DNA from 4 places in the Mesorhizobium sp. M0491 genome. Region 1 is predicted to be linked to each of the others. Evidence: riboswitches for the same ligand, from Rfam matches in the RefSeq annotation. Region 1 holds a riboswitch; each other region holds the start of a gene.
What was found. A riboswitch is a leader RNA that binds a small molecule or an ion and turns the genes downstream of it on or off. The one in region 1 is predicted to bind cobalamin.
Positions count from the first base shown of each region.

Region 2: linked by a shared signal. The riboswitch ahead of NKI69_RS30540 (DUF1636 family protein) and the one ahead of metE (5-methyltetrahydropteroyltriglutamate--homocysteine S-methyltransferase) in region 1 are both predicted to bind cobalamin.
Region 3: linked by a shared signal. The riboswitch ahead of NKI69_RS22200 (aromatic ring-hydroxylating oxygenase subunit alpha) and the one ahead of metE (5-methyltetrahydropteroyltriglutamate--homocysteine S-methyltransferase) in region 1 are both predicted to bind cobalamin.
Region 4: linked by a shared signal. The riboswitch ahead of bluB (5,6-dimethylbenzimidazole synthase) and the one ahead of metE (5-methyltetrahydropteroyltriglutamate--homocysteine S-methyltransferase) in region 1 are both predicted to bind cobalamin.

Region 1 is NZ_JAMYRE010000004.1:274,514-281,850, forward strand. Features, by position in the region: gene NKI69_RS06965 (cytochrome-c peroxidase) at 1-755, shown strand, start outside; gene metE (5-methyltetrahydropteroyltriglutamate--homocysteine S-methyltransferase) at 1,199-3,550, opposite strand; cobalamin riboswitch at 3,646-3,847, opposite strand; gene NKI69_RS06975 (trehalose-6-phosphate synthase) at 4,619-5,116, opposite strand; gene NKI69_RS06980 (adenosine kinase) at 5,439-6,431, opposite strand; gene metK (methionine adenosyltransferase) at 6,481-7,337, opposite strand, start outside.
Region 2 is NZ_JAMYRE010000033.1:31,974-39,310, reverse strand. Features, by position in the region: gene NKI69_RS30550 (cobaltochelatase subunit CobN) at 1-1,952, opposite strand, end outside; gene cobW (cobalamin biosynthesis protein CobW) at 1,971-3,023, opposite strand; gene NKI69_RS30540 (DUF1636 family protein) at 3,026-3,454, opposite strand; cobalamin riboswitch at 3,493-3,696, opposite strand; gene NKI69_RS30535 (hypothetical protein) at 3,831-4,037, opposite strand; gene NKI69_RS30530 (DUF6348 family protein) at 4,067-4,744, opposite strand; gene NKI69_RS30525 (winged helix-turn-helix domain-containing protein) at 4,796-6,004, opposite strand; gene NKI69_RS30520 (NADH-quinone oxidoreductase subunit A) at 6,336-6,701, shown strand; gene NKI69_RS30515 (NuoB/complex I 20 kDa subunit family protein) at 6,692-7,273, shown strand; gene NKI69_RS30510 (NADH-quinone oxidoreductase subunit C) at 7,278-7,337, shown strand, end outside.
Region 3 is NZ_JAMYRE010000017.1:73,984-81,320, reverse strand. Features, by position in the region: gene NKI69_RS22220 (glycosyltransferase family 2 protein) at 1-414, opposite strand, end outside; gene NKI69_RS22215 (hypothetical protein) at 429-1,478, opposite strand; gene NKI69_RS22210 (PqqD family protein) at 1,527-1,958, opposite strand; gene NKI69_RS22205 (FAD-binding oxidoreductase) at 2,088-3,188, opposite strand; gene NKI69_RS22200 (aromatic ring-hydroxylating oxygenase subunit alpha) at 3,214-4,461, opposite strand; cobalamin riboswitch at 4,577-4,778, opposite strand; gene NKI69_RS22195 (DUF680 domain-containing protein) at 5,286-5,483, shown strand; gene NKI69_RS22190 (DUF680 domain-containing protein) at 5,555-5,755, shown strand; gene NKI69_RS22185 (DUF680 domain-containing protein) at 5,825-6,061, shown strand; gene NKI69_RS22180 (ABC transporter ATP-binding protein) at 6,139-7,251, opposite strand; gene bglA (beta-galactosidase BglA) at 7,277-7,337, opposite strand, start outside.
Region 4 is NZ_JAMYRE010000023.1:20,068-27,404, reverse strand. Features, by position in the region: gene ribB (3,4-dihydroxy-2-butanone-4-phosphate synthase) at 1-470, shown strand, start outside; gene NKI69_RS25865 (MFS transporter) at 508-1,731, opposite strand; gene NKI69_RS25860 (TetR/AcrR family transcriptional regulator) at 1,853-2,461, shown strand; gene NKI69_RS25855 (hypothetical protein) at 2,745-3,728, shown strand; partial or broken gene bluB (5,6-dimethylbenzimidazole synthase) at 3,851-4,468, opposite strand; cobalamin riboswitch at 4,580-4,759, opposite strand; gene NKI69_RS25845 (histone deacetylase family protein) at 4,881-5,807, shown strand; gene NKI69_RS25840 (exodeoxyribonuclease VII small subunit) at 5,811-6,062, shown strand; gene NKI69_RS25835 (DUF2277 domain-containing protein) at 6,174-6,440, shown strand; gene NKI69_RS25830 (pirin family protein) at 6,480-7,337, shown strand, end outside.

The DNA of each region.
Region 1 (7,337 bases):
AGCGCAACGCGCCGACTGTACTGAACGCTGTCTTCAACATCGCTCAGTTCTGGGATGGTCGTGTCGCAGACCTGAAGGCTCAGGCGAAGGGACCGGTCCAAGCCGGCATCGAAATGGCCAATACACCGGACCAACTCATCGCCACGCTCAAGTCCATGCCGCAATATGTCGAGTGGTTCGATGCAGCTTTTCCGGCTGAAGCCGATCGGGTCACCTTCGACAACTTCGCCAAGGCGATCGAAGCCTTCGAGGCGACACTGGTCACACCGGCCCCGTTCGACAGCTTCCTGAATGGTGATGAGCTTGCCATGACTTCCGAACAGAAACAGGGCCTGGCGCTTTTCATGGATAAAGGCTGCTCGTCCTGCCATGCCGGCATCAACGTTGGTGGGCAAGCCTATTTCCCATTCGGCCTCGTGGAACAGCCCAGCGCCGAGGTCCTGCCGGACAAAGACAAGGGCCGATTTGCGGTCACCAATGCAGCCGATGACTACTATGTTTTCCGCGTGGCGCCGCTGCGCAACGTTGCACTCACCGCGCCATACTTTCATTCGGGCAAGGTTTGGGATCTGAAACAGGCCGTCGCCATCATGGGGACCACCCAGCTTGGCGTAGTACTGGCGGACGAAGAAGTTGACCTGCTTGTTGCCTTCCTCAACTCGCTGACCGGAGAGGCACCCGAGGTCGCCTATCCCATCTTACCCTCCGAAACGGCGACAACGCCCCGGCCTGTAACGCAGATCTCAGGAAAATAAAGGGCCAACTGGCTGCGGACGTCGTAATCGAAAATGATTGCGGCTTTTACTTGTGCCACACGAATTGCCACATCCATCTCCGAATTGGCGGGAGGCTAGCAATACCCGAAACCTGCCACTTCGCCCGTAGTCTGCGCGAATCAGCTGGGGAAGCGGACAGACGCGCAGCACCATATATTGTCGCCGCCTGAGCGAACGTGCCAAGCAGTCTACTTTGAGAAACGACGTGTGTACGATTTGTTCGAGGCGCGGGGCCTGTATGTTCCCAAGGACCAATACTATAGCGTAGTGTCACATTTATATTTCTGCGCGATGAGGACACGTGCCGAAGGAAAATTGCACATTTTCGCCGAGTGGCTTATTCCAAGAGTGTGATCGGGTTGGCATATTCCCGGCCGACGTCCGCCAGCCGGCAACTCCCCACACGGTGAGGAAGAGAAGCCTCACGCCTGCACTTTCTGCCGGAGCGCGCGCGCCGCAGCGACCATGTTCATGAGGGCAGGGCGGACCTCCTCCCATTTGCGTGTTTTGAGGCCACAGTCCGGGTTTATCCACAGTTGGCCGTCGGACAGTCGCTCGCGGGCAAGCATGACTAAGTCCGAAATCTCGCCGACTTCCGGGACGCGTGGTGAGTGAATATCATAGACGCCGGGACCGATTTCGTTCGGAAATTTGGAGCTCGTGAAGGCGTCCAACAGTTCCATCTTCGAGCGCGACGTCTCAATCGAAATGACATCCGCATCCATTCCAGCAATCGCGTGAATGATCTCGTTGAACTCCGAATAGCACATGTGGGTATGAATTTGAGTCGCGTCCTTTACACCCGTTGAAGCGATCCGGAAACATTCGACAGCCCAGTCGAGATAGACTTTCCAGTCAGATTGGCGCAGTGGCAATCCTTCGCGAAACGCGGCCTCATCGATCTGGACCATCCTTGCGCCGGATCTTTCGAGATCCGTCACTTCGTCGCGGATGGCGAGCGCGATCTGGCGGCAGGCTTCGGAGCGGGGTACGTCGTCGCGAACAAAAGACCAGTTGAGAATGGTGACTGGGCCTGTGAGCATTCCCTTCACGGGCTTTTCCGTAAGCGACTGGGCGAATTGCCACCAGCGCACTGTCATCGGATTGCGCCTCGATACGTCGCCGAAAATGATGGGGGGACGCACGTAGCGCGACCCATAGCTTTGTACCCAGGCATGCTGGGTGAGCGCGAAGCCGGACAACTGCTCGCCGAAATGCTGTACCATGTCGTTTCGCTCGAACTCACCGTGCACCAGCACGTCCAGCCCGATCTCTTCCTGCCAGCGAATTGCAGCCTCGATCTCCTTCTTCAGGAACGTCTCATAGTCGACATAGCTCAGCTGACCCTTCGCATGAGCGGCCCGCGCCTTGCGTACCTGCGGCGTCTGCGGGAAGGACCCGATGGTCGTCGTCGGGAACGGCGGCAGCCCGAGTGAGCCGGCTTGGACTCTGGAGCGCTCGCCAAAAGCGCTCTCTCGTCGCTTCGCGCTGTCCTCAATGCTAGCGATCCGCCCCTGAACAAGCGGGTCATGGATCCTCGTGGATGTCACGCGCGTGGCGGCAGCCTCGGCAGACGCTTTCAACGCGCCTGCCACCGCATCCCTGCCTTGGGACAGGGCCCGGGCCAGCAAGACCAGCTCGTCGGTCTTCTGGGCCGCGAAGGCGAGCCACGACCTGATGTCGGCGTCGAGTTCCGTCTCCATGCGCAGATCAATCGGCACATGCAGCATCGAGCAAGAAGGCGCGATCTCGACGCGGTCCAAGGGCCAGCCGGCGACGATCGGTTTGATGCGGTCGAGAATGGCGGGCAGGTTCGCACGCCAGACGTTGCGGCCATCGATCAAGCCAAGCGAGAGCACCAGATCCTTCGGAGCGAGCCGACCCACCGTTTCCAGCTGCTCGGGAGCGCGCACGAGATCAATATGCAGCCCGGCCAGGGGCAGAGAAACCGCGGTTTCGAGATTGTCTCCCAGCGACCCGAAATACGTAGCCAGCATGATCTTCAGCTCGGGCGCGGCTTTCGACAGCTGGCCATAGGCGAATTCGAACGCAGCTCGTTCGTTCGGGTTCAGATCGAGGACAAGCGCTGGCTCATCGATCTGCACCCAGTCGGCTCCCGACAGCTTCAGCTTCTGCAGGACTTGCTCGTAAACGGGCAGCAGCCGCGGTAGGAGCGCGATGGGACCGAACCCCTCGGCAGGCGATTTCGCCAGCTTGAGGAAGGTGATGGGTCCAAGGATGACTGGGCGTGTGTGAATGCCGAGAGCTTTAGCCTCGAGGAAGTAATCGACCGGCTTCGATGACGAGAGGGCGAACGTCTGATCATCATCGAGTTCCGGCACAATGTAGTGGTAGTTGGTGTCAAACCACTTGGTCATTTCCATCGCGGTTACACCAGGTCCATGAGCCTCCTCCTGGTGACCAGCGTGTCCACAATCCTCCGTCTGACCCTGGTTGCCGCGCGCCATTGCGAAGTAGATGTCAAGTGGGACCTCGCCGCTATTCCAGCCGTAACGGGATGGAACGGCCCCGACCATGGCTGCGGTGTCGAGCACATGGTCGTAAAGCGAGAAGTCGTTCGACGGGATTTTCGACACGCCGCGATCGCGCTGCTCTTCCCAGCTAGCGGCACGGAGCGCCTTCGACGTCGTGAGAAGGTCGCCAGCGGACGATGTTCCGGACCAGTAGCTTTCAAGCGCGAATTTCAGTTCTCGCCGACGACCGAAGCGCGGCACGCCGAGCGTTGCTACAGGAATTTCCTGAGAGTCAGTCATGTCATACCCCGATGGTTGGGGCGCCGATGACAAGGAAGGCGCTAGCAGGCCGGCACGAACGCCGGCTTGCAGCGGCCACCGAGACACCCCGCCCGTGGACGTAATTCGCCGTGGCAGGTCTCCTGGCTCGCGGGGTCATAGCCTCTACCCGTCTTCCTGAGGGTATTCGCCTCAGTGACATGAGTGGGGTTGGCTCGCCGCTAACAGTTGCGGGGGCAGCGCCGGCATTGCACCGGCTTCCCTCTTAGCTCCGCTGCGGCAGCGCCGCACGCGAGAACCACGACACGCAGACAATCACAGCAGTCCGCTCTTTTGTCAATGACGCATAACGAAATGTTTATGTCGTTATGTGATTTCGCTTTTACGCTTGTCTAACATTGTGAAATATTCAGTCGCCCATTGGCGGCGCTGCTCCGCTGCCACCATTGTCCAACTAATGGATCCCTGTCGGGCTGCGACATACCTCGCAGGTCGCCGATGAAGGATTTCGGACAAGACTTCAAGCGCGTGACAACGTCATTAGAATGCAGAAGATCGCATTGGTGGCGATGTTTAACGATGCGGCCGCAAGCCGTGCGTGCGTGGTAGAAGCGGTTTTCTCGGAGTGAGCGCCAAACCGTGGTCCGAGGGGAATTGGCACGCCAGTCGTCATCACGGGTGACTAGGCAATCGTGATGACTCCGCTCGGCGGCAAGAGACCACACTGACTGGAGCCTGGCTCAAGGGTCTGATGCAAAGCCCGACTGTGGTCCCGATAAGCCGCTTAAGCCGCATTCAGGCGGTCAGGATAAGTATCTCTCTCTCCAAGCGCTCGGCATTGAGGGATGCGCAAATGCAGGCAAAGCTCGCGTGCTTCATATTCTGCATCATACGATCGGCAGGACCCAGTTTTTATCCAGTGCACGCGTCAGCGCGGTGTGCAATTCTGGCTCGGTCCGATACGAAGGCATTTGGGCCTCGCTGATCCAGCCCAAGCCAACATAGTGGAAGTGATCCGCAGGGACCGTAACCCGGCTGCTGTCCAGTTGCCGAACGAAGTCCGCTGACCAATGGTGGATCGTATACGCTTCAAGTCTGTCCATCATCCTCCGCCGCGTTGGATGCGTTCTCGCGCGGCATGCTGGCCGCTCTTGAGATCGCGGTAGCTATCTCGTCGGAGAGCCTCGGATTTACCAGCAGGGCGTCCTCGCCGAAGTCTTCGGCCGCGCCGGCAAACTTCGATAACACCAGAACGCCAGGGTCGCTCGGATCTTGTGCAGCAATGTATTCTTTCGCCACAAGATTCATGCCATCGCGCAACGGCGTCACAACGCAAACACGCGCGGCTCTGTAAAGACCCGCTATCTCAGCTTGGGTGAACGACCTGTTCTCATAGATAATCGGCATCCACTCGTCCGTGCCATGCCGGTTGTTGACTTGATTGACGAGTCTTTCGACGTCGCGCCGATATTCGCTGTACGCTTGGATGTCGCCACGTGAGGGAGTTGCGATTTGCAAGAGCGAGACACGTTGCGGCTCGACTTCGAAGATGAAGCCCTGCTGCCAATTCCGCTGGTCCCATACCAATGGCGAACCAGTCTGCCCGCATTCGGCATCGTGGGACGTGATCGCAAGTCAAGTGCTCCGACAGACGCCGCGAGTTCTCCGTTACCTCAGGAACCTTACTGGCCTTCCCCAAGCTGAGCTTCTGGAAAATGCCGGTGGCGATCTCGATGACGGTGAATGCCGTCAAGGCAAGCCCGCCTTGCACCGCTCTTCCAGCGAGCTTCACGGCAGCAGAATCGGTCAGTTCTCCGAAGCGAATGGCTGTCGCTATCAGCGAGCTTTGACACAGTTCCGCCACTGCGATGATCGCGTCAGTAGGGCGGCTGGTTAGTTGCCCGCGCATCTACAGCAACCCAGCCCGTTCCGCCTCGCGGCGCAAATTCTGCCTTGGCCTTGGGCCGATCTGCTGGATCACCAGTCCGGCCGCCAGCGAGCCAAGGTCGCCGCAGGTCTTGAGGTCGCGGCCCTGCGTGTAGCCATGCAGGAAACCGGCGGCGTAGAGATCGCCGGCGCCCGTCGTGTCGACCAGCTCCTTGATGGCGGTCGCATGGATGACCACGGTCTCGTCGCCGCGCACGATAACCGAGCCTTTTTCCGAGCGTGTGACGGCGGCGATCTTGCAGTCCTTGCGGATCTGCGCCACCGCTTCGTCGAAGGACGAGGTCTGGTAGAGCGACTTGATCTCGTCGCTGTTGGCAAAGACGATGTCGACCGTGCCCGAGCGCATCAGATCGAGGAACTCGTCGCGGTAGCGGTCAACGCAAAACGAATCCGACAGTGTCATGGAGACTTCGCGCCCGGCCTCGTGCGCGAGCTTCGCCGTCTGCCGGATCGCCTCCTTGGCGCGCGGCGGGTCCCACAGATAGCCCTCGAAATAGGTGACCTTGGCGCCAGACGCCTTGTCTGCTTCGACATCCTGAGGCCCAAGCTCGACGCAGGCGCCGAGATAGGTGTTCATCGAGCGCTCGCCGTCCGGGGTGACGAAGATCATCGAGCGCGCCGTCGGCGGCTCGCCCTCGAGCGGCCTGGTGTCGAAGGCAACGCCCTGCGCATGGATGTCGTGCGCATAGATTTCGCCCAGCGCATCGTTGGACACCTTGCCGAAGAAGGCGGCGCGGCCGCCGAAGCTGGCGACGCCGGCCGCCGTGTTGCCGGCGCTGCCACCGGAGGCCTCGATCGCCGGCCCCATGTGGCTGTAGAGCAGCTCGGCGCGCTTGGTATCGATGAGGTTCATGGCACCCTTGATGATGCCGTTGGTCACCAGAAAAGCGTCGTCGCACTGGGCGATGATGTCGACAATGGCATTGCCGATGCAAAGCACGTCATAATCCGGCATCAATGTCTCCGCTTGGGCTTTCCGCTTGCCAATTCGCTCGCCGGCGGCTTCACGGGGCGGCTAGTCCTGCCTCGCGACGCAATTCGTCCGCCCTGTCTGTCTTCTCCCAGGTGAAATCAGGCTCTTCACGGCCGAAATGGCCATAGGTGGCTGTATTGCGGTATATAGGGCGCAAGAGATCAAGCATCTTGATAATGCCTTTCGGTCTGAGATCGAACAACTCAAGAATGAGGCGCTCGATCCTGCTTTCCTCAACCCTGGCTGTCCCGAACGTGTTGACCATGACGGAAACCGGACTGGCCACGCCGATTGCGTAAGCAAGCTGCACCTCGCACACGTCCGCAAGTCCGCTGGCGACGATGTTCTTTGCGACATAGCGGGCCGCATAGGCAGCCGAGCGGTCAACCTTGGACGGGTCCTTGCCCGAGAAGGCGCCGCCGCCATGACGACCCATCCCGCCATAGGAATCGACGATGATCTTGCGTCCAGTGAGACCGCAGTCGCCGCGCGGCCCGCCGACTACGAACCGCCCCGTCGGGTTGACCAGAATTCTGATGCCTTCCGTCTCCAGGTGGGTCGGCAGGACAGGCTTTATGATTTCCTCAATGACGCCCTCGCGGACAGTCTCTTGCGAGACCTGCTCGTCATGTTGCGTCGACACGACGATGGTATCCAGGGCGACCGGGCGCAACCCCTCATAGCGCACTGAGACTTGGGATTTCATGTCAGGACGCAACCAGCCAAGCTGTGCCTTCCGGACATACGCCTGCCGTTTCGTCAAGCGATGAGCGAGCTGGATCGGCAAAGGCATCAGGGTATCGGTTTCGCGGCATGCGTAGCCGAACATGAGGCCCTGATCTCCCGCTCCCTGCTGGAGGTCTTGCCCTCTTCCCTCGTCAACGCCTT
Region 2 (7,337 bases), on a different contig from region 1:
CCGAGCGACTTGCGCAGCCACAGGCCGAAGGCGATCAGCGCATGGCGCGGCGGCAGCGTCGGGTCGTGGTAGTCGGCGCGGCGGTCGACGGAGCGGCCGCGGTCTGGGGCGAGGGCTACGGTGATGTTGCCGAAGGTGGCGGCGCGGAAGGGGAAGTGGGCGGCGGTTGGCGCTTGAGCACCCCCCTCTGTCCTGCCGGACATCTCCCCCGCAAGGGGGGAGATTGAGCTCTCATTGCCGCTTTCGCCAGCTACGAACGTCGCAGAATGAGCGCCGATGGCGGAACTGCCGATCTCCCTCCTTGCGGGGGAGATGTCCGGCAGGACAGAGGGGGGTGCCTCGCACAAACCTATCTCATATTCAGCCTTCCAAGCTGCATCTACGGCAGCAATTGCTGCAGACGGCAGTGCCTTCGAGAACTCCACATAATCCCTCAAGGCCAAGCCATGCCCGCCCTGGCCCAGTCGCGCCAGCAACTCACGCGGCGTTTGCGGAATCCCCTCAACGACATAGCCCTGTTCGCTGAGGTCCTGCAGCATGGCCAGCACGCTGGACGGGACATCCAAACCCACGGCGTAGCCGGTGCGGCCGGGCGCGCTCGGATAATCCGGGATCAGGATGGCTAGCTTGCGCTCGGCGCGGGGCGTCTCTTGCAACTTGATAAAGGCCGCGACGCGGTCAGCCACTTGCGCCACACGATCCGGTTCCGGCCGGTTGGCAAAGGCGCGGTGGCCAAGTGCTGGATCGGTCTCGCTCTCACCCTTAAAGGAAATGGCGCCGGCCAGGATGCGGCCGTCGAGTTCGGGCAGCACGACATGCATGGCAAGGTCGGCGGGCGCCAGGCCGCGCTGGTTGGTCTCCCAGACATCGTGGCGGGTGGTGGCGACGATGACCTGGAAGACCGGCATGCCGGCGCGGTCGAACAGGGTCTCATTGCCGGGTTCGGCGCCGGACGCGAAAGCGGTCGCGGTGATGATGGCGGCGGGTTTCAGCGAGGCGAGTGCTGTTTCCACGAAGGCCAGGGATGCGGGGTCCTTGAGGCTGGAGACGAAGATGGGAACCGGCTTGATGCCGCGCTGGCGGAGCGCTTCGAAAAGCGCATCGATGGGCGCGACATCGGCGGCCAATAGCATCGAGCGATAGAACAGGATGGGGATGATAGGAGCGTTGACGTTGTCAGCGTCGAGTTCCTTCACACCCCCCTCTGTCCTGCCGGACATCTCCCCCGCAAGGGGGGAGATTGCGCTGTCATTGGAGATTTCGCCAATTGTCGAGGTTGCGGACGCGTCAGCTTCTAATGAAACGGGAAAAGAGCCGGCTTTGATGAAGTCCGATCTCCCCCCTTGCGGGGGAGATGTCCGGCAGGACAGAGGGGGGTGTGAAGGATCACCAACGACCCCAAGTCCTGGCTCATAAAACCCGGCTTTCGGCACTGGAACCGGCTCTGCTACGTCCGCATCCGATCCAGCCAGTCGCGCCAGCCTCCGCACCAGCGCGCTCATATTCGCCGGGCCGCCCTCGCGGAAATAGTCGAGCAGGCCATCGAGCTCCTGGCGCGGCAGCGTCGAGGCTTCGATCAGGCGCAGATCCTCGTCGCGGCATTCGCCGGGCAGCAGCGCCAGCTTTATGCCGTGTGCGCGAGCGGTCGAGGCAAGCTGGTCGCAGCCGTAGCGCCACCAGTCGTAGCCGCCGAGGAGGCGCACGAGGATGACCTTGGCGTGGCGGGTGACGCTGTCGACCCAGAGGTCGACGGACATGGGATGGCGCAGGTCACGCAGGGCAGCCAGCCGCATCGAGGGCAGGCGGCCGGCATCGGCCTTCCAGGCTGCCGCCAGTCCGGCGAGGTCGCTGTCGGTGAAGGACAGGGCCACGATATCCGCCGGCGTCTGCCGCAGATCGACCGGCTCGGCGAGGTCGTCGAGCGAGGCGGATGTCGTGGTGAGGATGTGCATCGCAACCCGTGTCCGAGATCAGCCGGCGAGTATACGCTCGATCGCCGGGCGGTTCAGCCCCTTCAGGCCGATGACGACGAGACGCGAGCGGCGGTCGTCCTGCGCGGTCCAGGCGCGGTCATAGTAATGATTGACGCGCGGCCCGACGGCCTGCAGCAAGAGCCGCATGGGCTTGCCGCCGACCTCGACGAAGCCTTTTACGCGCAGCACGTTCTCTTCTTCGGCGACGGTGGCGACGCGCTTTGCCAACTCGTCCGGATTGGCGATCGAGGCAATGTCGACGATGAAGGTGTCGAAGTCGTCATGCTCATGGTCGAATGCGCCGTCATGGTGGGACTTGCGGTTTTCGATGTCGTCCTCGACGGCGAGACCGAGCCCGAGTAGCACGGAGGGATCGACCTTGCCATGCGACGTCGGCACGATCTTCACCGCGCGGGCGGAATGTTCGTTGATGATGGCGTTGGCGCGGGCGGTGCCGGCGGCGTCCATCAGGTCGCTCTTCGACAGGATGATCAGGTCGGCGCAGGCGATCTGATCCTCGAACACTTCTTCCACCGGATCGTCATGGTCGAGCGTCTCGTCCCCGGCGCGCTGCGCCTGCAAGGCGTCCATGTCGTTGGCGACGCGGCCTTCGGCCAGCGCCGGGCCGTCGACCACGGCGATGACGCCATCGACTGTGACGCGGCTCTTCACGCTCGGCCACTGGAAGGCCTGGACCAGCGGCTTGGGCAGCGCCAGGCCCGAGGTTTCGATCAGGATGTGGTCGACCCTCGGCGTCAGCGCGAGGATCTTGTCGAGCGCCGGCACGAAATCGTCGGCGACGGTGCAGCAGATGCAGCCATTGGCCAGTTCGACGATGTTTTCCTCCGGGCAGGTGTCTATGCCGCAGCCCTTGAGGATCTCGCCATCGATGCCGATGTCGCCGAATTCGTTGACAATGATGGCAATGCGCTTGCCGCCGGCGTTTTCCAGGAGATGGCGGACCAGCGTCGTCTTGCCGGCGCCGAGGAAGCCGGTGACGACGGTGCAGGGAACGCGGGAGAGGTTCGCAGGCGAATCTGGGGCAGTCATGGTCAATCCTTCAGCAGGTCTAAGGGAGGGATGCGGGCAACGAGGCCACGCTTCAGGCTATCGGGGCGGCCGCGCCATGGAATCAGGCCGTCCTTCGAGGTGGCGAAGAGCTTGGCGCCTGTCACGAGGTCGGCGCCGCTGGTCGTGGTCAGGTCGCCGAAGACATAGCTCCAGCACCCGTCGCGCAGGATGGCGGCGCTGAGGCGGCGCTTGCAATTGCCGAGGCATTCGACGCTGCGGATGCGGATGTCGTCGCCGGATGCGGCGCGGCGCGTGTCGTCCGCCAGCAATTCGCCGGCGCGGGGATGAGCGTCGGCGCCGGTCTCATCGCGGCAGGAGGCGCAGACGATGATGGTGACGCCGGCCAAGGCATCATCATGGCCGGACGAAATATCCGCTGTGCCAGCCGAAAAACTGCTGTCGTGGTCCAAGATCGGGCTCCTTGCCCGGAAACCCGCCGGGCGATCGGATTCTAAAGTCGCAGACGGCAGGTCTCCTGGCTCGCGGGTCATCGCCTTGGTAGCCGCCTTCCCGGGAACTCCCCAGTGGCTTTCGGCCTTGGCTCTTCGCTTACAGTTGCGGGGACAGCCGCGGATTTGGGATTTTGCCCCGCACCGCATTCCCTCTTAGCTCTTGCCGTTGCGGGCAAGAGACCATCTGAACCGGATTTAGGCTTTTGCGGGCAGCGGTGTCAACGCAACGCAGGGGCAATCTGAAATCAGGGGCGGGGACGCTTCACTACCACTGACCGCTCTTCGCGAATGCCATCTTCGTTGTTGGGATCAGGAAAAGCTGTAACGAAAGCCGTCAGAAGGATATCTCCATCTTGCCGGTCCAGCCATCCGGCGCCGTCACCCACATCGAAGTAAATGCCATCAACTTTGAAGCCGAATGTGTCTCCAGCAGGTCAGGGTAGCGTTTTCGGATTGCCTGCGCATGTACGTCCCATGAAAAGGACGAAATCCTATCGAGGCACTCCTGCACCTCTTGGGTCAGCCTGGCTTTGATATCCATTGTTTATCCGCTAGCCTGTGTACGTTGGCTCAATTGTTATCTCCCGGCAACGCAAGGATGACCTGACGCAGCGCCTGGTACCCGTCGCCGTGGTGCCAGTCCTGATCAACGAGGAGCTCTTGACCTTCCGGCCAAGTTTCGTTGTCCAGGAGAATTTCGTTGCCGACCAGTGCTCCGCCATAGCTCGCCAGGAATATCCGGATGAAATGACTGCCAGGGCGAACCTTAGCCGTGAACAGTTTTTCCAAGCGGGCATAAAACGCTGGATATGTCCGGTTGAGAGTGCATTCCACTGCAGCCTGTGTGATCACAGGTCCACCGTAGATCTTCCAGCCAGCATCATTCCGTTGCCAGAATGCAATCTCGGCTTGCATGTTCTCGCAAACATGCTCCGCAAGGCCCTCGATCAGCACATGAAATACACCGATCAGGAATTTTCCGAATGCTTGGAAAATCGCCTGTTCACGCGTGTCGCCCAGTCCAACAAAAGATTCGATGACCGGCTGAGTGCCTAGCAACGGTGAGAAGACGTAGATTTCGAGAACAAGCCTGCGACCCGAGCCTGACGGCTCCTTGTCGAAAACTTGGGCTTCAAAGCGCAGGTCTTCCAGTTCAATCCTGACATCGTTCTGTCCACGGATGGCGCTGATCCCATGCGCAATCAACGCTTCGTGAATCAGGTCGAGAACCTCTTGCGATGCCATCATTGAACCTAGGCCGACAAAACTCCCTCAAACGGCTGCAGCCGACGGCTGATGTCAAGAGCGCCCGTCGCTGATCACGCTCAGCAGCGCCGGCCCCAAATCCCCGGCAGGCGTCACTTCGATGCGTTCGAGACCGAGCCAGCCCTGCATCTGCTTCAATTCCTCGAACAGCTCTGCAGCGGTTTCAGGCGGTGCACCGGGCTCCGCATAGGCCGCATGGACGCGCAGTATGCTGGCCGGGCGATCGGCCTTGAGGTCGACGCGTGCCACGATCCTGTCGCCGAGCAGGAACGGCAGGACATAATAGCCGTATTGCCGCTTGTCGGCCGGCGTGTAGATCTCGATGCGGTAATGGAAATCGAACAGCCGCTCCGTGCGCGAGCGCTCGAAGACGACCGGATCGAACGGCGCCAGCAGGGCGCGGGCCTTGATCTTTCGGGGCAGACGGGCGTCTTTGTGAAGATAGGCGGGCTTGTCCCAGCCTTCGACACGCACCGGCAGCAACTCGCCCGTTTCAACCAGTTCCTCCAATCGGCCTTTCATATCGGCCGGCGACAGGCGGAAATAATCGCGCAAATCGCCTGAAGTGCCCACGCCGTGGGCGCGGGCGGAAATGCGCAGCAATTCGCGGTGCGCGTCCTCGGGCGTGGGCACCGGCAGGTCGAGGACCGCCTGCGGCAGCACGCGTTCGGGCAGGTCATAGAAGCGCTCGAAACCGCGGCGGTGCGCCGTGGTGATGCGCCCGGCCCAGAACAGCCATTCGAAGGCGTGCTTGGCATGGCTCCAGCCCCACCAGCCGCCCGAGCCTTTCTGGCCCTCCAGCGCGGAAGCGGCGATCGGGCCGCGCTCGGCGACCTGGCGGTAGATCTCTTCGATATAGGCAGCGTGTTCGCGGCCCCATTTGGCGAGCCCCAGATACATTTCCTCGCCGCGCTCGGCGCGCTGCATGCGCCAGCGCATCAGCGGGTATGTCTCGACCGGCAGGAAGGAGGCCTCGTGCGCCCAGTATTCGAAAACCGTGCGCTTGCGCGTCACGGCCGCGTTGTCGAGCAGCGAGAACGGGTAGGGGCCAAGGCGCGAATAGAGCGGCATATAATGAGCGCGCACCACGGCGCTGACGGAATCGATCTGCAGCAGGCCGGTGCGGGAGAGGGTGCGGGCAAAATGCCGGCGGTCGGGCGTACCGGTCGGGCGGGGATCGAGGAACCCCTGGGCGGCAAGCGCGATGCGACGGGCCGTGGGGAGCGAGATCTTTTCCTTCATGCAGGCATCACTTTGAAGTGTTTTGACCGAGGGTCGAAAGGCTGATTCCAACCCATGCTAGCAGGGTTTTGGCGGCATCCATGTCAGGAGAGAAAAGTGGAGTAATAGGCGCAGGAAATCAAACAGGAGCGGATCGGACCAGTTTGCCGCGATATGCCGTCCAGGTCGGTGTTTTGAACAAGGTTTGACTTGCTTCGCTGGAAGTGCTGCGCTAACCCTCGCCGCGTTGCAGCATAGGCCCTTAAAACGGTTCAGCGGTTAAACTGTCACGCTTCCGCATTAGGGTCCGGTGCTGTAATCAAAGTGGATTGGCACCAACGGAAAGCCGAGCATGAACGCACTCTTGAGCTCATACCTGCCCATCGTCCTGTTCATAGGCGTGGCGCTGGTTGTCGGCCTGGCGCTGCTGGCCGCGCCCTTCCTGGTGGCCTATCGCAATCCCGATCCCGAAAAGCTTTCCGCCTACGAGTGCGGTTTCAACTCGTTCGACGACGCCCGCATGAAGTTCGACATCCGTTTCTACCTGGTGTCGATCCTGTTCATCATCTTCGACCTGGAAGTGGCCTTCCTGTTTCCGTGGGCGGTGTCGTTTTCGAAGATCGGCATGCTCGGTTTCTGGTCGATGATGGTGTTTTTGGCGGTGCTGACCATCGGCTTTGCCTATGAATGGAAAAAAGGAGCGCTGGAATGGGATTGAACGACAGTTCAGGCACCCTCGTCGCGCCGAAGCCCAAGGGTATTATCGATCCCAACACCGGCAGGCCGGTGGGGGAGGACGATCCCTTCTTCCTCGAGATCAACAATGAGTTGGCCGACAAGGGCTTTTTGGTCACTTCGACCGAGGCGCTCATCACCTGGGCGCGCAGCGGGTCGCTGATGTTCATGACGTTCGGCCTCGCTTGCTGCGCGGTCGAGATGATCCACACCTCGATGCCACGCTATGATTCGGAGCGGTTCGGCGTCGCGCCGCGTGCGTCCCCGCGCCAGTCCGACATCATGATCGTCGCCGGCACGCTGACCAACAAGATGGCGCCGGCGCTGCGCAAGGTCTACGACCAGATGCCGGAACCGCGCTACGTCATCTCGATGGGCTCCTGCGCCAATGGCGGCGGCTACTACCATTATTCCTATTCGGTGGTGCGCGGCTGCGACCGCATCGTGCCGGTCGACATCTATGTGCCCGGCTGCCCGCCGAGCGCCGAAGCGTTGCTTTACGGCATTCTTCTGCTGCAGAAGAAGATCCGCCGCACCGGCACGATCGAACGGTAAATCCATGACCGCATCCCTGAGCGAACTGTCGACATATCTCGGCGAGAAGCTGATCGGCCGCGTG
Region 3 (7,337 bases), on a different contig from region 1:
CCGAAGCGTCATCGTGCGGCTGTCGACTGCCGGTTTCAGCTGCTCATCGTCGATCCGGTCGACCAGCGTCATCAGCGAATAGGTCAGCTCAAGCCCGGGAGTAGCCTCGAAGCGGGCGAGATCGGCCTTGAACCGTCCGGCCAGCGAGATGTCGTCCGAATCCAGGAATGACACGAACTCCGCATCCGGCGGCAGTTGCCGCAGCCCGGCGTTGCGCGCCCTGGCTACGCCCATGTTGGATTGCTGGAACAGTCGGATGCAGGGGTTTTCGCGCATCATCGAGCGCACGGCCTCAGTAGAGCCGTCGGTCGAGCCGTCGTCGATGACGATGATATCGAGATCGGCGGCGTCCCGCTGCCGCACCAGCGAGCGCAATGCCGAAACGACATAGCGCTCACGGTTGTAGACGGGCATTATCACGCTCAGTTTCACGAATCGCCCCGCGCGAGAAAGTCCGCAATCGTGCCGGCTATCTCCTGAGGCTGCGTCCCCAGCGACAGACGATAGCACGGCAGCAGGCGGGTCAGGTCGCTGAAGAAGCGAAAGCCGCTCTCCCGCTCGCCCGGCATCTGCGCTATGCCGGACGGCGCCAAGGCAATCATGGCATCCCTGCGCGACACCGGCACGATTGAACTTGCCTCGCCTCCGCCGATATGTGGCACCACCAGCGCAACGATGTCCAGAGTTTCGGGCACCGGCCGAGGCGCGATGTCATCAATGTGAAAAGTATGCTTGCCTTGCCAGTTGAGCGGACCATGGGCCTTCAGCCGGTGCTTCAGCCCAAGCCGCGCGAACCCCTGGGGATCCTGCTTGAGCGTTGAAAACAACGGGCGGGCAGTCACGCCGTTGGAGAGGTCGACCAGCACATAGTCGTCGCCGACGCTGTCCAACCCGTGGAGAAGGCCGGCGGCGACGGTCCCGGATTTCCCGGCGCCGCCCGCGCCGGCCAACAGCACGCCCTTGCCATTGGTGCCGAGCGTCCCCGCATGGGCCAGCCGCATGCCACGTGCCGCATATTCCCAATGGAGGAAGGGGCGCAGCGGCGCTCCCGGCTCCCACGGTGGAAAGACATCGGCCGAGGCCATCAATTGCACGCCAACGCGACGTTGCGGATCATAGAACTGCCAGAAATCGAGATCGTGGAAATGGTTGCCGCGCAATCCTGCTTCCGCCAGTTGGGTGGCGAAGCCATGCTGCGTGAAGGGTCCCTGGCCCCAACTGGCCGGTACCGCGATGCCGTCAATGCCGGGATGCGCGACGAAGATGCGGCAGATGTCGGCAGGCGTTCGGCTGCCCGGAGCCGTGACAAAGCCATGAGCGAAGGCATCCGCCAACGCGCCGGCACTCACATGCGCGGTCAGATCCAGATGCGGCAAGCCCACCTTGCAAGTCAGTGGATAATGCGCGGCGCTGCTCTCCGCTTGTGCCAGGACATGACGTGCGTAGTCAGCCAGGTTTTCGAGAGTGACTTTCGGCATGATTTGCCTGTTCCGGAGCTGTCCGGCAGCGAGAACCTAGTGGGCGGCTCAGTTGGCCTGCTTTACCGCCGGCCAGCCGAGGGGCTCCTCGACCTCGTGGATGGGATCGACGACGATGAGATCGGCGAGATCATCATGGATATCGACCTTGAGGGGCTCTCTGGCAGCGGCGAGCTGAGCCAGAAATTCGCTGGAAACCGGTCTTGCCACGCCATCGGTTACGGCCGCCAGCAAGCCGAATTCGAGCAATTGTGAAACAAAGCCGTCAATCGCGGCGGCATCGAGGGCGCCAATTCCGGTCGCGGCGCCGACCAGTTCGGAGGCAGGCACGCCGGACGACAGTGCATCCCAAAGCCTGCTGCCTGAATCAGAAAAGCCGAAATATTTGCCCGTGGTCAGGTCAAGAACGACGGCTTCGCCGTCGAAGGATTCAAAGACGATATCCTTGCTGGCAATGGCATAGATGCCGGATTGTCGCATATTTGCTCCCCCGCCGAGCAGGCCGCGGAGATGATCTTCGGGCCTTACGGTCAACCCCACCGTTGCAGGCGTCTAACCATTTGCAGGGTTTTTGGCAAGATGGCGCAGGCTCCGGGCGAGCGCAGCCGGTCACGCTTCGATTTCAAGCGCCGAAAGCGGCTTCGAGCAACAGGCGAGGATAAAGCCGTCCTCGATTTCGTGATCGAGGATGCCGCCATTGTGACTCATCTCGACGTCGCCCGCGACCTTCCTCACCTTGCAGGTGCCGCACAGGCCGAACTCGCAGGCGGCGGGAATCCGCACCCCAGAGGCGCGTGCCGTCTGCAGCACGGTCTGGCCGGCGACGCATTCGGCATCGACATCGGAAAGCGAGAACCGGATTGGTGTCACGGCCTCGACTGCAGCAGCGGCGCCGTCTTCCGCCGGCGGCGAGAACGGCGCCGGGATCTCCTCCACGGCAGGCGCCGCGAAGCTTTCCTGATGGTATTTCGCCATGTCGAAGCCGGCGGCTTCCAGCATGCCGCGCACGGCGCGCATGAAGGGATCGGGGCCGCAGCAGAAGATCTCGCGCTCGCGGAAATCGGGCGCCAGCAATGGCAGCCGGATCGCGTCGATGCGGCCCATATGGCCGAACCAGCCCTCGCGGCTCGACCGCTCCTCGATCATGAAGCCGAGCGACAGGCCGGGCATGCGGCTGCCGAGCAGCTCGAGTTCCTTGCGGAAAATGATCTCTTCCGGGCGGCGCGCGCAGTTGACGAAGCCGACATCGGTCCATGGCGCGCAGTCGTTCAGCCAGCGCAGCATCGACATCATCGGCGTCACGCCGGAGCCGGCCGAAATGAACAGATATTTGGCCGCCGGGTGGCTGTGCAGCGAGAAGTCGCCGGTCGGCCCATAGGCCTTGACGTGCGAACCGGGCGTCAGATGGTCGAACATCCAGCGCGTACCGGTGCTGCCCGCCTGCGCCTTGACCGTCACCGCGATCGAGAACGGCCGCGACGGCGAGGACGACAGCGTGTAGGTGCGCATCAGCGGCCCGTCCGATGTCGGCAATTCCAGCGTCACGAACTGGCCCGGTTTGTAGCGGAACCAGGTCTGGTTGTCGGAGCGGAAGGTGAAGGTCTTCACGTCAGGCGCTTCGTCACTGACGCCGATCACTTCCAGCACCTGCAGCCTGTCGTTCCAGGGCGTCATCTGGTCGAGATGGCGATAGAGGCCAAGGTCCGTCATCGCATTCATCCTCTTGTCCCCTGGGCTAGGCGACGCTGCGCAGGGCCGGCCGGTCGCCTTCTGCAAGGCGCGGTCCGATGAACGACGCGTACCACTCGACGAACTGGATCACGCCGCCCTCATGCAGCTCCGAATAGGGGCCTGGTTCGTAGGCCGGCGACAAGATGCCGAAGGCGTTTTCCTCGACGATGCGACGGTCCTGGTCGTTGGTCTCGGTCCAGACATGGGTGAGCTCAGCGAGATCGTAGTCGACGCCTTCGACCGCATCCTTGTGGACGAGCCATTTTGTCGTCACCGCGGTTTCCGTGGCACTGATCGGCAGCACGCGGAAGGTGACGGCATGGTCGCCGAGGATATGGTTCCAGGTTGTCGGATAATGATAAAGCAGCAAGGAGCCGATGCGGTCGGTTGAAACGCTGTCGGACAGGTTCTTCTGGACCGCCCGTTTTCCCGTCATGGTGTAGCTGACGGCATCGCGCAGCAGCGGCGCGCGGGTGGCGCGGTACTGCCCTGCCGGATCGATGCGGAATTTGCTCGGCAGGCCTGATGCCTCGCATTTGGCCCAGTGCGCGACCATTTCAGGGTCGCTGTCGGCGCCGTTGACGCCGGTCACGGTCGGAGCCTCGGGGAAGGTCTTGCACAGCTCAGGATGATTGGCGGCGCAGTGATAGCACTCGCGGTTGTTTTCCCAGACCAGCTTCCAGTTGCCCTTCTCGACGATCGTGCTCTCGAAGGCGATCTTTGCTTCACGCAACCGGTGCGGCAAAAGATAGGGTTCGATCATCGCCCGCATCGGCGCGAAATCCGCCGGCTCCTTGGCCAGACAGATGAAGATGTAGCCGCCGACGCTCTCGCAGGCGACCGGCTTCAGGCTTAAATCACTCTTGTCGAAACCGTCGGCCATCTGGCGGGCAAACAGCAGGCGGCCGTCCAGCTCATAGGTCCACTGGTGATAGGGGCAGACGAGCTTTGCCGCCGTGCCCTTCTCCGTGTTGCATACACGGCTGCCGCGATGGCGGCAGGAATTGTGGAAGGCGTTGATCTTGCCGTGCTGGTCGCGGACAAGGACCACCGGATAGTCGCCGATCTGCACGGTGATGTAGCTGCCCGGCTTCGGCAGTTCGCAATCATGGCCGATGAACAGCCAGTCGCGATACCAGATCAGCTCCATGTCGAGCTTGAAGTAGTCCGGATCGGTGTAGAAGGGCTGCTCCAGCGAAAAGCCTTGCCGGCGCCCCTTCAGGAGCCTCAGCATGTCGTTGCGGGTATCCATGTCCTGTCCTCGTTTCTAAGGACTGAACTGGTGGTGATGGAGGAAGGATTGAAACGCAGGCCGGCTAGGTGCCAGACATGCGCTATCCACCTCTTGACCGCCCACCGCGATCAGTCGAGTCTAACAATCTCGGGCTGGTTTCCGGGCTCTGGAGTTGTCCTTGCGGACCATCGCGACACCTTCCCAGGCAGTTGCCCAGTGGTCTCCCGTTGCGACTTGAACTCCACCACCGTTGCGGGGGCAGCGCCGGATTCTGACCGGCTTCCCAATTCTCCGCCTCGTCGTCACGAAGCGGCACCTGAGATGGTATGATCTAACCACGATCGGGGGCGCGCCGTCGGCATGAAAACGACATCGTATCCATGCGGCGCGACACGGCCTGCGAACGTTCCCGCAGACCGTCGCGGGCTGAAATCCACCTCCCGGATGACCATTTTGCCGGCTGCGATATCCCCGAATCGGACCCCTTGGCGGGGTCAAAAAAGGTTAACGGTTTCGAAAAGTGACTATTAGCTCGATCTAAAATCGAACCGAACGGTTCGTTTCTGTTGACGGTGCGTGCAGGAGGGTGTGAACGCTGGGCCTCTGAAACAGTCAGTGATCCATCCAGCGGTTACACTTAACATGCTGATTTAAAGAAGAAAAATATACCCGTAGATTCCCTTGGCACAATTTCAAGGTGTGGATTCATGGTCCACACGGAACAACTTCGTGATTGGAAAAGGCGGGGTTGCCCTCCCACATCGGGGCTGTCCGAACGACGCGATTTCATTTCCAAGACACGCCGCTAGACGGACGGAAAAAGACGATACTGGAGTACAAAAATGAAAAAGATCATTCTCACTGCCGCAGCCCTTCTGGCCATTTCCGGCAGCGCCTTCGCTGGTAGCGACCACTACGGTTCGAACGCCGCGGCAGCCACTGCTGTCGACAGCTCGTACACCGCTTCGACCAAGAAGTCGGAACCGGCTGCTCAGGCGCCTGCCCAGGGTGCTGACCGCAACCTCTTCGGCAACAACTAACAGCCGATTCCCAGTCGACGGCGGGCTCGCCCGCCGCCCTGGCGAAATTCAGACATTCAGGAGTATTTAAGATGAACAAGATCCTCATTGCTGCCGCCGCCGTTCTGGCCATCTCCGGCAGCGCTTTCGCCGGCAGCGACAACTACGGTTCGAACGGCTCTAACCAGCCTGCCGCCGCAGTGGACCAGTCGTACACGGCTTCCACCAAGACCTCGGAACCGGCTGCCCAGACGCCCGCTCAGGGCAGCGACCGTAACCTCTTCGGTCGCTAACAGCCAATTTCGCAAGCGACGGCAGCTGTGTCTGCCGTCCTGGCGAAATCCAGAATTCAGGAGATTAAAATGAACAAGATCCTTATTGCTGCCGCCGCCGTTCTGGCCATCACCGGCAGCGCGTTCGCCGGCAGCGACAACTTTGGCTCCAATGGCGCCAATCAGCCTGCGGTTACTTCGGTTGACAGCGCGCATACGAGCTCGGTCCGCAACAGCGGTGGCCTCGTCGAGAAGCTGCTCAATTCGTCGGGCGACGTGGAGAAGTCCGCCCCTCAGGGCAGCGACCGGAATCTCTTCGGCCGTTAACAGCCGAAGCTGATCTTCTACAAAAGAGCGGCGGGCCTAGCCCGCCGCTCTTTTTGCGTCCAAGACGCGGTCCTGCCTCAGGCCGCCTTCGCTTCAGCCTCATGAAGGGCAAACGACCGTCCGTCAGCGTCGAAGATATGCAGGTCCTCGCCATTGGCGCTCAGCCGCAACGTCGAACCACGCTTGACCTCGACATTGCCGGGCAGCTTGGTCACCAGCGGCAGGTCGGCGCGACCGATGTCGACATAGACCAGCTGAACCTCGCCGAGCTGCTCGAGATAGTCGACCGTCCCCTCGAACAGATAGTCCGCGCCGCTGGCGATGATCAGGTCCTCCGGCCGCACGCCAAAGCTCACCGCAGCACCCTTCGCCGAAGCCGGCGTTGCGATCGGCACGGTTGCCTTGCGTCCGCCGACATGGCTGACGACGGTCGGATTGCCTGACTTGTCGATGGTCGCGGGCAGGATGTTCATGGCCGGCGAGCCAATGAACTGGGCAACGAACAGATTGCCGGGCTTCTTGTAGAGATCCATCGGCGTGCCGACCTGCTCGATATGGCCGTCCTTGAGCACCACGATGCGGTCGGCCAGCGTCATCGCCTCGACCTGATCGTGGGTGACGTAGATCATGGTCGTGTTGGGCATCGATTCCTTGAGCTTGGCGATTTCGATGCGGGTGGCGACGCGCAGCGCGGCGTCGAGGTTCGAAAGCGGCTCGTCGAACAGGAACACCTTCGGATTGCGCACGATGGCGCGGCCGATGGCGACGCGCTGGCGCTGGCCGCCTGACATCGCCTTGGGCAGGCGGTCGAGATATTTGGTCAATTGCAGGATCTCGGCGGCCTGACGCACACGGCGGTCGATCTCGGCCTTGTTCTCTTTGCCGATCTTCATCGAGAACGCCATGTTGTCGTAGACGGTCATGTGCGGGTAGAGCGCGTAGGACTGGAACACCATGGCGATGCCGCGCTTCGACGGCGGCACGTCGTTCACCACTTCGCCGGCTATTCTAAGCTCGCCGGAGGTGATTTCCTCGAGCCCGGCGATCGATCTCAGCAATGTCGACTTGCCGCAGCCCGACGGGCCGACGAAGACGATGAACTCGCCCGACTTAATATCGAGGTCGATGCCGTGGAGAATGTTCAGATTGCCGTAGGACTTCTTCACTTGTCTTAGCGTGACATCGGCCATTTGGTTTCCTCCAGTGATTGGAAATTCAGTCGAGACGCCCGAACCAGGCGCCGTAGCCGCCAAGCTCGATGGAACCGCTGTTCGCC
Region 4 (7,337 bases), on a different contig from region 1:
TCGCGTGCTCGGAAATCGACACGCTCGGCGGCAAGGCACAGGTCTTCACCTACACGCTGCCGTGGGACTCCATGCATCACGTCGCGATAGTCTTCGGCGACATCCGCGACGGCGAGGAGGTCCCGGTGCGTCTGCATTCCGAGGATGTGGTGACCGATGTCTTCGGCACCAGCCACCGGCTCGACGCCATCATGAAGGCGATGGGTGAGCGCAGGCGCGGCGTCATCGTCTATCTCAGAGAAGGCTCCGTCGGCGTTGCGCATCAGGAACGCAAACGGCCGGCCAGCGGCGACCGCGAGGATCACGAAGAGGCTCGCCGCCGCGAAAACGAGTGGCGCGAGATCGGGCTCGGCGCGCAGATCCTCAAGGATCTCGGCATCTCCTCGATCAACCTGATCGCCTCGCGCGAACGCCACTATGTCGGCCTCGAAGGTTTTGGCATCCACATCGCCAAGACCGAGATCCTCTAGGCAGCTAGCGCCCGGCTCGAAACCGGGCGCTATCTGATTATTCCGCGGCAATCGCGGCCGCTTCACATATGTCCATCTCGCACTCAGTCGTGGCAAGGCTGCGTTGGCCAAGCAGCACCGTGGCCAGCGCGATCGTGCCTGAAGCCACCGACACCCAGAACCCGTTCGGTGCACCGAACGCATCCACCACCGCGCCGGCCGCGAACGAGCCCAGCGCCATGCCGATGCCGATGCCGGTCATGACCCAGGTGATGCCTTCGGTCAGCATCGCTTCCGGCACATGCCGCTCGATCAGGCCGAAGGCCGTGATGAAGGTCGGCGAGATCGCCACACCGCTGATGAACACGGTCAGCGCCAGCAGCGGCACGGTGTCGGCGGCGAGCGGCAACAGCGTGCCGAGCGCGACGAGGGCGACTGCGATGGCGAGCTGGCGTTGCAGCGGCGCCTTCAGGCTGAGCGCGCCGACGATGATGCCGAGCACGAACGATCCCAGCGCATAAACGCCGATGACAAGGCTGGCGGCGCCGGGTTGGCCAAGCTCCTTGGTGATCGCCACGGTGGTCACTTCCGTCGTCGCGAAGGTTGCGCCGACGAAGATCAGGGCAAGCGTGATGATCTGAACCGGCCGCAGGCGGATCGCCGAGCCGCTTGAGTTATGGTCGACCGGCCGCACCTGGGGCTCGGTCGAGCGTTGCAGGATGAAGGCCGCTGATCCGAATGCGAGAAATAATGTGCTCACCAGAACGCCGGCTTCCGGGAATAGGGCGGCACTCAGGCCGACCGATAACGATGCCCCGGCGATATAGACCAGTTCATCGGCCACGGACTCGAAGGCGAATGCGGTGTTCATCTGCGGTCGTCCTCGGAAAATCTCTGTCCAGCGCGCCCGCACCATCGCAGGTATGCTTGGCATGGCGGCGGCCAGGAGTGCCGACACGAACAGCGTCCACACCGGCCAGTCCTGGTTGGCCGCCGCTATGAGGACGGCGAAAGCCAGCACCGCGATGATAGTGGTGGGCACGACGATTCGTGTCTGGCCCAGGCGGTCCACCAGTCTCGATATTTGCGGCGCGACGAAGGCGTTGGCCAGCGCGTATGTCGCCGAGACGGCTCCAGCCAGCCAGTATTCGCCGCGCGCCTGCGACAGCATCGCCACGATGCCGATGGGCGCCATGGCGATCGGCAGGCGCGCTAGGAAGCCGGCGGCCGCAAAGCCCTTGGCGCCGGGGGCACGAAAGATTTCCGCATAGGGATTTTGCATCGGTTGGTTCCTCGACAAAGGACGATTGGACAATTACATACGGAGCGTATGATGATTAGATAGAGCATACGCCGCGTATGTCAATTAGCATACGAAGCGTATGTGAATAGGTCCAGGACACATGCACAAACCCCGCAAGGAGATGATCGCCGAGACGCGCGCAAAGCTTATTGCGGCGGCCCGTCATGCCTTCGGCACAACAGGCTATGCGGAAGCCTCGATGGATGATTTCACCGCTTCGGCCGGGCTGACGCGCGGTGCGCTCTATCATCATTTCGGCGACAAGAAGGGGCTGTTGCAGGCGGTCATAGCCCAGATTGACGGCGAGATGGCGGCGCGCATCAATGAGGTCGCGTCGAGAGCACCGACCCGCTGGCAACATTTCGTCGACGAGTGCTCGACCTATATCGAGATGGCGCTGGAGCCGGAAATCCAGCGCATCATGTTCCGCGATGGCCCGGCCGTGCTGGGGGATCCAGCGCAATGGCCGAATGCCAGTGCGTGCATCGCTTCAATGACCGACCATCTGACCGCGCTGCAGGAGGAGGGGGTCGTTGTCTCCAGCCTCGACCCCGAGACCGCCTCGCGACTGATCATCGGAGCGAGCAGCCAGGCAGCGCAACGGATCGCCAATTCGAATGACCCCGAAACGACGTCGAAGAAGGTGGTGACGGCGTTCAAGCAACTGCTTGAAGGCCTGCTGAAGAAGCCGGATCCGCAGTCGAATTGAAGTTCTCACCGGAGCTTTCGTGCCGGCAGCTGTTCACGATAGGAATTTTTCTTGACACCATGCCCTCAGCTAAGGTATATATTCGTCCATGGTGCTGATTTGCGCCAGTGACCGGCCGCACAGGCGGGTTTTTCGTTTGATGCTCCGTCAGCCAACGCGCTGGCGGGCTCCGAACCAACCCGTTACCCCGAATTCGTCGCCCTTTGGCGTCAGGGCCGCAATTGACAATCGCCGGGTTGAGTCCATCCTCTTCCACCATCTCTGAGGCGGAGATTCGGGACACATGTGGGATTTCGAGATCGGCCGGTCGGTGTCCATCATGATGCGGACCTGGCCGTTCATCGTCTTTCGCATGATCGTCTATTTCGGCATCACGCTGGCCTATATTATGGCAACCGGCACCGGCGCCTCCGTCGGCTATGGCGTTGGCAATATCTCCACCGATCCCGACGGGCCGCTGTCGTTTGCCCTGTGGGGCGGCGTGGTCGGTTTCGGCGTCGTCTCGATCGCCGTCTACTGGATCCGCGAATACATCCTCTATGTCGTCAAGGCCGGCCACATCGCCGTCATGGTTCATCTGATCGACGGCCGCGACATTCCCGGCGGTCAGGACCAGATCGCCTACGCCAGGGATGTCGTCACCCAGCGTTTTGCCGAAGCCAACATCCTTTTCGTCGTCGACCGACTCGTCAAGGGTGCCATCCGTGCCATCACCGGCCTGCTCGGCGGTATCGCCGCCTTCCTGCCGATACCAGGCCTGAGCGGCCTGGTCTCCTTCATCAACACGGTGATCCGCCTGTCGCTGACCTATGTCGACGAGATCATCCTCGGCTACAACATCCGCATCAATTCAGCCTCGCCCTTCGAGACGGCGCGCCAAGGCGTAGTGCTCTATGCTCAGAACGGCAAGGTCATGGTCAAGAACGCCGTCTGGCTGGCGGTCATCATGTGGGGCATGTCGTTCATCATCTTTCTGATGATGCTGGCACCTGCCGGTGCGATTCTGTTCCTGATGCCTGGCCAGCTCGCCGGCTGGGCTTTTGTGCTCGCCATCGTCTTCGCCTGGGCATTCAAGGCGGCGTTCATCGAGCCTTTCGCCATCGCCTGCCTGATGCAGGTCTATTTCAAGACCATCGCGGGCCAGGTGCCCGATCCGGCCTGGGACGCCCGGCTGGCCGAGGCATCGTCGAAGTTCAGGGAGCTCAAGGACAAGGCGCTGGCCTCCTTCGGCGGTTCGCGCTGGGCTACGGCCGGCGCCACACCCTGATCGGCTGGGCGGATGGTGTCTGGTGAGGCAGGAACGGTGTTGAGGCGCGCCACGGTGGATTTGAGCTGTGTCTCGCCTTGCCCGGAAAAGGTCTCGCTCATGATCAGCTCCGGCAGCGGCAGCCGCCGTCCCCAGCCATGCGTTTCAAGGTCCGGTTTGGGAGCGAACTCGGAAACACGGCCGACGCAGAGATAGGCGACCGGCGTTACGTGATCCGGAATGGCCAACAGCCGCTTCAGCGCCTCAGCCTCGATGATGCTCACCCAGCCGACGCCAACGCCCTCGGCACGCGCGGCCAGCCAGAAATTCTGCACCGCGCAGACGGTGCTGTAGAGATCCATCTCCGGATTGTGCCAGCGTCCCAGCGGCGAACCCTTCGAGCGCTGCCGGTCGCAGGTGATGCAGATGTTGAGCGCGCTCTCGCAGATGCCTTCCAGCTTGAGCTTGCGGTACAGCGCCTGTTTTTCCGCCTCGATCGCCGGCAGTTCCTGTTCTCGCGCGGCCAGGAACAGGTCGCGCACCTCCGCCCGTCGTTTGACATCGCGAATGACAATGAAATTCCATGGCTGCATGAAGCCGACCGATGGCGCGTGATGGGCGGCAAGCAGCAGCCGTGCCAGCACGTCGTCATCGATCGCGGTGGGCAGGAAATGGCTGCGCACGTCACGCCGCGTGAACATGGCGCGGTAGACCGCATCGCGCGCATTCTGGTCAAATCCATCGTCAATGGCAGCGGTCATGTGTTCCGGCATCGCTTGTCCCCTTGCGATTGCAGATTCAAAACTGACAGAGCGTACTTTGTGCGTCCAAGTAGACGCACGTCGCTCTGATGCCATCCGCCTGACCACGCGGATGACAATGCCTGCCAGGCCGGTCTTCTGGCTCGGGATCAACCCGCGTCCGGTGCCTTCCCGTCATCGACAGTGGCATTTACCGGCGCGGTCCCCCTCACAGCGTTGGGCACGCCACGGAATTCAACCGTGTTCCCGATTCTCCCGCTTGCGGCGGGCACCAGGCAGTACCAGGGACCTTACGCCGAAGCGCCCGCGGGGCCAATGCCTGCGGCGACGCGAATGGACGCAGTCGCGATTTTCCCCAGTCATCGGCCGCCCGTGCATGGCCTTTGTCGATCCGGGTCACTAGATTAGGACGATGACCACCCGTCTCTACACCCATCCGATCTTCCTCGAGCATCTCACGCCGCCCGGACATCCCGAGCGGCCCGACCGCTTACGCGCCATCGAGCGCGTGCTCGACGACGAAGCCTTTGCCGGGCTCGATCGTATTCAGGCGCCGGAAGGCGACGAGGCCACCATCCTCTACGCGCATCCCGCCGATTTCGTCGCCCGCGTGCGCGCCGCCATCCCCGACGAGGGGATTGCCCGCATCGATGCCGACACCACTGCCAGCCCGAAGAGCTGGCAAGCGGCGATCACCGCGATCGGCGCCGCCAACGCCGCCGTCGATGATGTCTTTTCGGGCCGCGCCGACAACGTCTTCGTCGCCGCCCGGCCGCCCGGCCATCATGCCGAAAAGACCACGGCGATGGGCTTTTGCCTGTTCAACACGGCGGCGATCGCGGCGCGTTATGCGCAGAAGAAACACGGTGTCGAGCGCGTTGCCGTCGTCGACTGGGACGTGCATCACGGCAATGGCACGCAGGATATTTTCTGGGACGATCCGTCGGTGCTCTATTGCTCGACACACCAGATGCCGCTTTATCCCGGCACCGGAGCGAAGACCGAAACGGGCGCCGGCAACATCGTCAACGCACCGCTGGCGCCGCAGACCGGCAGCGAAGTGTTTCGCGATGCCTTCCTGTCGCGCGTCCTGCCCGCGCTCGACAATTTCGCGCCCGACCTGATCATCATTTCGGCGGGGTTCGACGCGCACCACCGCGATCCGCTGGCCGAGATCAATCTGACCGAGGATGATTTCGACTGGGCGACCGGCCAGCTGATGCAGCGCGCGGCACGCCACAGCGGCAACCGGCTCGTCAGCCTGCTCGAGGGCGGCTACGATCTGCAGGGATTGGCATTTTCGGTCGCCGCCCATGTCGGGCGACTGATGAAAGGATGAATGATGGCCGATGAGACCAACGAAGACGTCAAGGCGATGAGCTTCGAGCAGGCACTCGATGCGCTGGAGAAGATCGTCGATGATCTGGAGCGTGGCGACGTGCCGCTCGACCAGTCGATCAAGATCTATGAGCGTGGTGAGGCGCTGAAGGCGCATTGCGACCGGCTGCTGAAGGCCGCCGAGGACAAGGTCGAGAAGATCAGGCTGTCGCGCGACGGCAAGCCGGTTGGAACGGAGCCACTCGACGCGGATTGAGGCTCGGTCCGAACGATGGCCTCGCCTCACCGGTTTTTGGACATGATCATGATCGAGGATATAACTCGTTCCGATTGAAACAGCTCAAGGACAAGAGGAGATACGGAAGCGATGTGCAGAAACATCAAGACCCTGTTCAATTTTGATCCGCCGGCAACCAATGACGAGGTGCGCGACGCGGCTCTTCAGTTCGTCCGCAAGCTGAGCGGAACCACGCGACCCTCGAAGCAGAACCAGCACGCCTTCGACCATGCCGTCGAAGCCATCGCCGCCTCGGCGCGCGAACTGCTCGATTCCCTGGAAACCCACCAGCATCCGCGTAATCGCGAAGAGGTGGCGGCCAAGCTGCGGGCAAAGGCGGCGATCCGCTTTGCCTGATGCGGCCAGGCGGCCTTCGACCACCGACAAGGAGAGTCCATGAGCTTCTTCCCCGGGAAAGACCCTGAGGCAGGCGATGCCTTCGCCAGCGATCAGATCGAATTGATGGTCATACCCAACGCCAAGGATATCGGCGGTTTTCAGGTGCGCCGTGCCCTGCCGACGGCAAAAAGGCGGCTGGTGGGGCCGTTCATCTTCTTCGACCGCATGGGTCCCGCGATCCTGCGCGCCGGTCAGGCACTGGATGTCCGTCCGCATCCGCATATCGGCCTGTCGACGGTCACCTATCTGTTCGACGGCAAGATCCGGCACCGCGATTCACTCGGCACCGAAATGGTCATTCAGCCCGGCGACGTGAATTTGATGACCGCCGGCCGCGGCATCGTCCATTCGGAGCGTACGCCGGAGGAACTGCGTGGCGCGCCGATGTCGGTATCCGGCCTGCAGACATGGCTGGCTCTGCCGGACGACAAGGAAGAGGTGGCTCCGGTTTTCGAGAATACCGCAGCGCTTCGGCTTCCCGAGATCGAAGCCGAAGGCGTCAACGGGCGCCTCATCATCGGCGATTTCCAGGGACTGCGGTCCCCGGTCAGGGCCGACACGGAGACGCTCTACGCCGACCTGCGCCTGGCGCCCGGCGCCAGCGTGAAAATCCCTGCTGATGCGGAAGAACGCGCCATCTATACGCTGGAAGGCGAGGTCTCAATTTCGGGTGATGTATTCCCAGCCGAACGGCTGCTGGTGTTCCGTCCCGGTGACGAGATCGTCGTGTCGTCGCAGACCGGGGCGCATTTCATGCTGTTCGGCGGCGCCTCTCTTGGTTCGAAGCGTTACATCTGGTGGAATTTCGTCTCGTCGTCCAAGGAGCGCATCGAACAGGCGAAAGAGGAATGGAAG